Regions from separate parts of the Clostridium sp. KLE 1755 genome, predicted to be linked through region 2. Evidence: riboswitches for the same ligand, from Rfam matches in the RefSeq annotation. Region 2 holds a riboswitch; the other holds the start of a gene.
The links. A riboswitch is a leader RNA that binds a small molecule or an ion and turns the genes downstream of it on or off. The one in region 2 is predicted to bind cobalamin.
Positions count from the first base shown of each region.

Region 1: it holds a riboswitch for cobalamin, as region 2 does, so the genes downstream of both, cbiQ (cobalt ECF transporter T component CbiQ) here and cobI (precorrin-2 C(20)-methyltransferase) in region 2, are expected to answer to the same signal.

Region 1 covers NZ_KE992779.1:94,411-98,829, reverse strand. Annotated here, with positions in the region: gene HMPREF1548_RS27075 (aminotransferase-like domain-containing protein) at 1-480, shown strand, start outside; gene HMPREF1548_RS27070 (phosphotransferase family protein) at 501-1,457, shown strand; cobalamin riboswitch at 1,510-1,704, shown strand; gene cbiQ (cobalt ECF transporter T component CbiQ) at 1,886-2,647, shown strand; gene HMPREF1548_RS27060 (energy-coupling factor ABC transporter ATP-binding protein) at 2,656-3,513, shown strand; gene HMPREF1548_RS27055 (energy-coupling factor ABC transporter permease) at 3,510-4,259, shown strand.
Region 2 covers NZ_KE992745.1:7,736-12,154, forward strand. Annotated here, with positions in the region: gene cbiD (cobalt-precorrin-5B (C(1))-methyltransferase CbiD) at 1-670, opposite strand, end outside; gene cobI (precorrin-2 C(20)-methyltransferase) at 691-2,172, opposite strand; cobalamin riboswitch at 2,374-2,610, opposite strand; gene HMPREF1548_RS21180 (MupG family TIM beta-alpha barrel fold protein) at 2,796-3,836, opposite strand; gene HMPREF1548_RS21185 (PTS transporter subunit EIIC) at 3,881-4,419, opposite strand, start outside.

The DNA of each region.
Region 1 (4,419 bases), on a different contig from region 2:
TTCTGCCCCGGCTATCGGATTGGCTGGATCGCAGGGGAAAAAGAGGTGATCCGCAAATATGTGCTGGTGAAGCAGGGCGTGGATCTGCAGTGTAATACAGTGGCGCAGATGGTTATTTCTTCTTTCCTGGAAAAGTATGATATTGATGAGCATATTGATAAAATACGGGAGGTATACCACAGAAGGCGTGACGCGGCAGTGGATTCAATTGAGCGTTTTTTCCCGGACAATATCAAATACACGAAGCCGGAGGGCGGCCTTTTCCTCTGGGTGGAGCTGGATGGAAAAGTGAATACGACCAAGCTTCTTGAAAAATGCCTGGAGCAGGATGTGGCCTTTGTTCCGGGGGATTCCTTTTATCCCAACAGCGGAAAAACCAATACGATGCGGATTAATTTTTCCAATACGCAGGAGGAGAAGATTGTGGAAGGGATCAGGCGGATTGGGAATGCCATTCGTGCACTGTATGGTATTGACTGAAACGGCAGGAGGGGGATGGAATGATGGATACAGGATGGGCGGAAAAGGAGCAGGAAGATACAGGTACGCAAATATGCAGGGAACTGATGGAAAAGCTGGATATAAAAAGCTATGAAACAGTTACGGAAGGTCTGTCGGGTGACAGAAAATTTCATGTGGAGACTTCAGACGGTGGGCACTTTTTACTGCGGTTGTCGGCTGGAACGGAGTATGAACGGAAGAAAACGGCGTTTGATAGAATGCGGAAAGCCGACAGCATTGGCATTCCCATGTGCAGGCCCGCTGCTTTCGGAAGCTGTGATGGCGGGAGATGCGTTTATCAGCTTTTGACCTGGTGTGAGGGAAGGAATGGGGAAAAGCTTTTGCCGTTTCTGCCTGAAACGAGGCAATATAGTATCGGCATAAAAGCCGGGGAGATACTGCGGACTATCCACACGATACCTGCGCCGGAACTGGAACCCTGGCAAAAAAGGTATTTCAATGAAAACGACTGCCGGATAAAGGCTTTTTCGGATTGCGGGATCCGGATTGACGGCAGCGATATTTTGCTTGCCTTTGTGGAGAATAACAGGCATTTGCTTAACGGCAGACCGCAGTGCCTCCAGCATGGGGATTACCATGTTGGCAATCTGATGATAACTGATGCGGGTGAGGTGTCTGTAATCGACTGGGAGCTGCTTGATTTTGATAATTATGCGGATCCCTGGAAGGAGTTTGGCAGCATAGGCCTTACCGATGTGCATCCGTATTTTGTTACAGGTCTGATCCGGGGATATTTTGGCGGGGAACCTCCGTTGCAATTTTGGAAGCTGCTTGCCTATTATCTGGCTGTAGGCGCGGTTATTATGGTGCCCTGGGCATATTATTTGCAGAAGGATGAGCTTCCGTATGCTGTGAAACACGTGAAGGATGTTTTGCGGTGGTTTGATAATTTCAGGAGGGATGTGCCGGAGTGGTTTTGCCCGGAGCGGCTGTAATCTCAAAATGTCATTGCTAAATTTTACAAGGAATGATATACTGATGGAAATTTGAAGTAAAAAGGTGCCTGATGCGGTTTTTTGCCGCAGTTCAGGATAATAGGGAACCGGGTGGGAATCCCGGACGATCCCGTCGCTGTATACGCGGAGCATTTTTTCAGCCGGAAGGCGGTCACTGTGGAAATGGGAAGACGAGAAAATGTGAGGATGCGCAAGTCAGAAGACCTGCCTTTTTATTTGTGTTTATAGGGACTGCGATGGACAGGAACTTATAAAATAAGCCCTTTTGAGGGCCTTATTTTTGTTACCTGTTTGTACGCACAGTCCGATTGTGTACAAGCAGGTTTTTTTATGCTCAAAAGAGGCTGTAATTCAGGCGGCTCATGCATTTGCGCCGGGCCGGATTGCGGACATACAGGGAATACGTGATGAAAATAGATTATTATGCATATCGTTCAGGAATGCGTTGCTGGAATGCAGGGCTGAAAATGTTTCTTGCGGTCATGACGCTTTGCCTGGTAATAGCCTTTGATAAGCCGGCGGTTTCCATTTACGTGATACTCACCATGGGAGCGCTTACGCTGATGAAAGGGAAAATACCATGGAAGGCCTACATACATTTTATGACGGTGCCTCTTGCCTTTATGGTTTTCAGCGGCGCGGCGATTGCCGTGGAATTTGGCCGTGCGCCTTTGGGAGACTGGAATCTTCCGGCCCATTTTTTCTGGATATGCTTTTATCAGGAAAACCTGATTCTGGCAGGTAGGGTGTTCCTGAAGGCAATGGCCGGAATGAGCGCTTTATATATGATATCCCTTGCCACGCCGGTCAGCGAACTGGTTCTGGTGCTTCAGAGGCTTCACCTCCCGCGCCTGCTGGTTGAATTGATGAACCTGATATACAGATATATTTTTATCCTGATAGATGTCTCGGAGCAAATGCAGATCGCAGCGAAAGCGCGGCTGGGCTGCCATTCTTTCCGCCAGTCCTGCAAAAGCTTTGCCCAGATAGCAGGGAACCTGTTTCTTGTATCGTTAAAAAAAGCGAATGCTTATTACGATGCCCTGCTGTCAAGAGGATATGACGGGAAGCTGGAATTTTTATCGGAAGAAAATCCGCCTGCGGGAGGGCAGCTTGTTTTTACCGGGCTTTACCTGCTTGTCCTTTTGGGTATCGCGGTCATTGTATAGGAGAGCATATGGAAAATGAAGTATTGCTGCAGGTAAAGGGACTGTCCTTTACCTACGGGGAGGAACCGGTTTTAAAAGATGTGAATCTCATTATCAGGCGCGGTGAGAGAATTGCGGTTATGGGTTCGAACGGAGCGGGAAAATCCACCTTTTTCCTGAATCTGAACGGGGTATTGAGGCCTGATTCCGGGGATATCCTTCTTTGCGGAAGCAAAATAGGGAAAAAAGAGCTGAACCTGCTGCGCAAAAAAGTAGGTTTTGTATTCCAGGATGCGGACAGCCAGATTATCGCAGCGAATGTACGGGCGGAAATTTCCTTCGGGCCCATGAATCTGGGCCTGGAACGCAGTGAGGTAATACACAGGGTGGATGCTGCAGTTTCCTATCTTGGCCTGGAAGAGCTGCAGCAGCGTGCGCCGCATTATCTGAGCGGAGGGGAAAAGAAACAGGTCAGCATTGCAGATATTCTGGCGATGGAGCCTGAGCTGCTCATATTTGACGAACCGATGGCTGCGTTGGATCCAATGAATGCGCAGAGGGTGGAGGATATTCTGGGTAAGCTTCATGAGGATGGAAAAACTCTGCTGGTTGCAACACATGATGTGGATTTCGCATGGCGTTTTGCAGACAGGATTCTTGTTTTTTGCGATGGAATACTGATTGGTGACGGAACGCCGGCTGAAATATTTGCCCAAAAGGAAATGATGGAAAGGGCCCATTTAAAAAAGCCATCCATTATGGAGGTCTGGGACGCGTTGCTTAAAAATGGGCTGGTGGCGGATCGAAAGGGATATCCGTCTACCACACAGCAGGCGGCGGAATGGATCGCCGCCTGTAAAAATGAGAGAGGAGATTCAAAAGAATGACAGAGAAACAAAAGAAAATTCTGAAGCTGAGCATTGCATTTTCCGTTGCCTTTGCAGTATACCCAACGGTCAATGCCATGCATATTATGGAGGGCTACCTTCCGGCCGGCTACTGCATCGCCTGGGGCGTTGTCTGCCTGCCGTTCCTGGTAAAAGGTTTTTTTACCATACGCAGGCTGTTTCAGGAAAACAGAAAGGCAATCACTATGCTGGCCATGGCGGGCGCTTACATATTCGTCCTGTCCGCACTTAAAATTCCTTCCGTCACAGGAAGCTGTTCCCATATGACGGGAACCGGCCTGGGCGCAATCCTTTTCGGCCCCGGCACCGTCAGCATATTGGGCATTATTGTTTTGCTGTTCCAGGCGGTTCTGCTTGCGCATGGGGGACTGACAACGCTGGGAGCCAATACCTTTTCCATGGCGATTGCAGGACCGTTCGTTACTTATGGAATTTATCTGCTCTGCAAAAAATGTAGGGTGAACAGGATGGCCGGGATTTTCCTCGCCGCTTTCTTCGGGGATCTTTTTACCTATTGTGTAACGAGCATACAGCTTGCGCTGGCATATCCCAGCACGCAGGGAGGCGTATTTGCGTCCGCCCTGGAATTCCTCGGCGTGTTTGCGCCGACCCAGCTGCCGCTGGCCGTTGTTGAAGGCCTGCTGACCGTGCTGATTATGATGGCGCTGGAAAACTATGCGAAGCCGGAGTTAAAGGCAATCGGTTTTATGAAGGCCGGTAAATGATAGAACAGAGGCAGCTGTGAGGAAACCGGACAGTTACAGGCAGAGATTGATTCGGTACCGCAGGTTTTTCTGCGGTGTACAGGAGGCAGAGGTTTGAAAGTTCATTTCAAACTACTTATTAATGCAGTATTGCAGGCCTGCCTGCGGTATGAAAGGGGTA
Region 2 (4,419 bases):
TCAGAAAATCCATTCCGTAGTTTCCCGGGGTGAGAATGATTTTTTTCCATCCCTGCGCCGCCCTCTGCTTCATTTCCACTTCAATGGTGTCAAGCAGCGCCGCCTCGCTCATAGGCTCCACTATCCCCGTGGTTCCCAGGATGGAAAGCCCGCCCTCAATTCCCAGCCTGGGGTTGAAGGTTCTGCCGGCAAGCCTCACGCCCTCCGGTATGGAAATCAGGACACGGATGCCGCCGGTATAGCCGTACTGCGCGCAGATATCCTCCACCGCCCGGGTTATCATCCGCCGCGGCACCGTGTTGATGGCGGCCTCCCCCACCGGCTGATCCAGCCCGGGGAGCGTGACTCTGCCCACGCCTGTGCCGCCTTCCAGCCGGAAACCATTCTCTGCTTTTTCCACGGAAGCAAAAATAAGGATCCCGTTGGTAATATCCGGATCGTCCCCGCTGTCCTTTCGTATGGCGCAGGATACCCGTTCCTTTTCCTGTAAAATTTCTTCCACATCCAGAAGAAGCTTCTGGCCGGACGGCGTCACAAGCTCCACGTTTTCCGTCCTTTGCCCGCCAAGCAGCATTTGCGCCGCCGCCTTTGCGGCCGCTGCCGCGCAGGATCCAGTGGTATAGCCGCATCTTAGCTTCTTTCTGTTTTTATATACATATTGTTCCAGCAATGCCTTTCCCTTCTCCGTGCTCAGTTTGGCTCCGGACGGATAATAATCGTGGTAAAATAGCTGTTCTTTTCCTCCGCCGCTGCGGCAGAGGCCTGTACGAAGCGCTCTCCCGGCAGTCCGCAGTCGCTGGCAATCAGGGCGTCCTTTACCAGCCCGTTCTCGTGCAGGTACTTCCGTATCTTTCCCAGCTTACCGCCGCTTTTCATCAGCACCTTGGTGCCCTGAAGGGGGAGATAGCTTTCCAAATCCCCGCATCCTGCCGGGATTACCATTAACGGCTGGGTGCCGGAAACCAGAGGTTTTCCGGTTTTCGCCGCAATGTCGCAGAAGGAGGGAACCCCTGCGCATACTCTCACCGGGAAGCCCGCCTGCGCCGCTTTCCGGGCCACATAGGAAAAAGTGGAATAGATGGAAATATCCCCGATATTCAGCATTGCCACATTCAGCCCGTCCTTCAGGTACGCGGCAAGCTGTCCGGCAATTTTTTCATAATTATCTTCCAGCACCTGTCTGTCACGGGACATGGGGAAATCCGTATAAACGATCTGTTTTCCTGTTAAATCCGCCGCCTGCCTTGCAATGGAGAGCGCCAGGGTATTTTCCCCTTTGGTGCGGGGAACCGCCAGCACCGGGCATTCCTGTATGAGCCGGACGGCCTTCAGCGTAAGCAGCTCCGGATCCCCCGGCCCTACGCTCACTCCGTAAAGGACGCCCCGGCAGGCTTCCTCCAGCTGCTTCAAATGTCTTACATAAAGGCTCCTGATCTCCGGGTATTCCCCCATCCCTTTTACTATGCAGCGTACCTCAAAGCCTTTCCCCTCCAGGACGCTTTTCCAGCTGCCTTCCTGCGCGCCCGCCATATCCGTATGGGCATGGTCTCCTGCCACAAGCATCAGGGGTGTCAGCACCGCCCTTTTTAAACCGCTCTTTTCCAGCTGACTTGTCACGTCCTCCAGATCGGGCTTCGCTTCCACGGTTCCCAGGAATACATCCCCGCACTCCATCTGTGCCCACAGCTCCTGCAGCCTGGTATAAACCACATTATTTTCATGCTGGGAGCCATGTCCCATCAGAACCAGGGCTTCGCCCTCTTCTCTTGGAAAATGATTGGCATAAAAATCTGCAACTCTGTGCAGATCCTCCTCCGTATGCAATAGCGGCGCGCCGATGTCCATCCGTCGAAAGCTTCCGCGCAGGACCTCCGCCTGGGCGCACAGCTTTTCATACTCTTCTCCCGCCAGTAAATGGGTGGGCTGGATAAGAACCTCCTCAATCCCATCCGCCGCCAGTTCCCGCAGCGCGTCCTGCACATCCGGGATATGTACTCCCCGCTCTTCCCAGATCCGCATGATAACGGAACTGGTAAAGGCCCTTTTCACCGGCATTCCGGGAAAATTCTCCGCAAAATCCTCTTCCAGCGCCCCTATGGTCTGCCTGCAGCTGTCTTCATAGCTTGTGCCGAAGCTGACCGCCAAAATTCCTCTTTTTCTTATTTTCTCCAATGTCCTTCTCCATCCCCGTGAGCGACCGGAAGTTTTTTAAAAGCTGCTGTTAAGCACTTACAGCCGCGCAAAACAGCCATAAAAAAAGTACCGTTTTCTGCCGCCTCCACGCGCGCAAAAACCGGTACTAAAAAGCAGGCCTTTCATCCTTCTCAGATAAAAAAGCACTTCCTTTTGCACCCGGCCATCGCTCGTAACCGATGCATTCTTCATGAAGGGCAGGTCTTCTGGCTTCGGAGTCCTTACCGTATCTTTCCTTCCCGGTTTCCCAGTGGAGTTGCGTAACACCAAAATCCTCATGGATTTATGGATTACGGTTTCTGTAAGATACGGCTCGTCCGTTACAGCGGCGGGACCGCAGGGGAATTACACCCCTTTCCCTATTATCCCCGGAGCACGGCTGCTGCCGTCCGGGGCACCTCTTCATTTTCTCTTATTCCCGCCGGATGCCTGACATACAAAACTTCTGTCAGGCCGCCGCGGGGAAAATACCCGTGCTTCCAGGCATGCCGCATCTGCGGCCGGGTATTTCACTGCATTACTTCGTATTATATACGACTGCCGCCCATGCCGCAATCCTTTCTTTAAACTTTTTTCTTGTACTTTTTGCAACAGGGTACTGCTCAGACAAATTTTATGCCAAGCCCCTGTCTGATACAGGATAGATACCGTAAATGCTCCGGTGCCACCTGTCCGATGATATTCAGCCGCTCATCTGCGGGCAAATCCACACGGGCCGCCTCCAGCTCTCCCATATACCTCCGGTATTTTTCATTGGAAAGGCTGATGCTGCCGGCGGACCGTTCACAGATTCCTTCCGGCGGTATCTGTTGCCTGTACTGCCTGGATTCCTGGGAACGGAACACCAGATCGCTGGAATCCGGCCGGTCGTGGTGAATGATGTTTCGGACAAAAGAATATTCCGGACGTATTTTTGCCCGCAGCCGCACATAATTTTGACTCAGCGCAGCTATATCCTCCCAGTCTTTTTCCCAGACATCCACATCTCCTATGAGAACCGTACCACACATCCCTTCATAGAAAAGCTCCAGCATATTTAAAAGCACCTCGTCCCGCCGCCCCCGATGCTCCTCCACCGTAGGAAGCCCTTCCTGAAGCGGCCCCCGCAGCTCCTTATTCCCGGGCACAAAGCCCATGGTGTCAAAACCGAGACAGCGCAACCGCCGGTTTATTTCCCGTACGCTCTCCAGGGAAAGTGCGGTGAACTGCTTCGGATAAAAGTTATGACAGGCGGTAAAGCGGGTAAAATCCGCCCCGGCCGCCTTCCATGCCCGGATGTCTTCCTCCGTAATGGTGGAAGCGTTAAATACCACATGAAATTTTTCCGCAATGCGGACCGTTTCCTGTGGTGAAAAGCCGTAATCCAGACGGACATGGGTAATCCCGGTATTTTCCAGCTCCTCTATCCTGGAAACGCCGAGCTTTTCCAGCGTTTCCGGCCCCACATCCACAATCAGCTGCAGGCCTCCCTCAAAACAGCACTTCAGCATGCGCCGGATATTCTTTTTGTATTCCACCCCATTTTCCTCCGGGATATGGAGCGAAGTAAAGGCATATTTCACGCCGCAGGCCGACGCCTTACGGATTATTCCCTCATTTTTTGCCGCTCCGGTTGAAAAGTACAGCGAAATTCCTGTATTCATAATATTTCCCTTGCTCCAAATCTGTTCCCTGGCCGGGATTCCCATCAGTCTCCATATACTTCATTGATCCGGTCCTCATCCACGCCGAAAAAATAGGTCAGCAGAAAGCCGCCCGCATAAGCGATCGCGATGGATACCACAAAGCCCATCTGCTGCCCCGGCTGGACAATGAGAAGGCCGAACAGTCCGGATACTCCCTGGGAAATGGCGCCCAGATGGAACAGGGCTGCCGCCGCGCCGCCAAAGCCTGAACCAAGGCAGGCCGTCAGAAACGAACGGCCCAGCGGCAGGGTGACCGCATACATCATCGGCTCCCCGATTCCCAGAATTCCTACCGGGACGGAATCCCGGATGTAGCCCTTAAGCTTCTTGTTCTTCGTCCTTAAATACAGCGCAATGCCGGCGCCCACCTGACCGCCGCCCGCCATCATCAGAATGGGGAGCAGATAGTTGATTCCCTTCGTGGCGCCCTCCGGATCGTTGAGCAGCGCATGGATTGGCGTCAGCGCCTGATGCAGTCCCACGGACACAAGGGGAAGGAAGCCGGCGGAAAGGATATAACCGCCCACCACGCCCAGCTTTT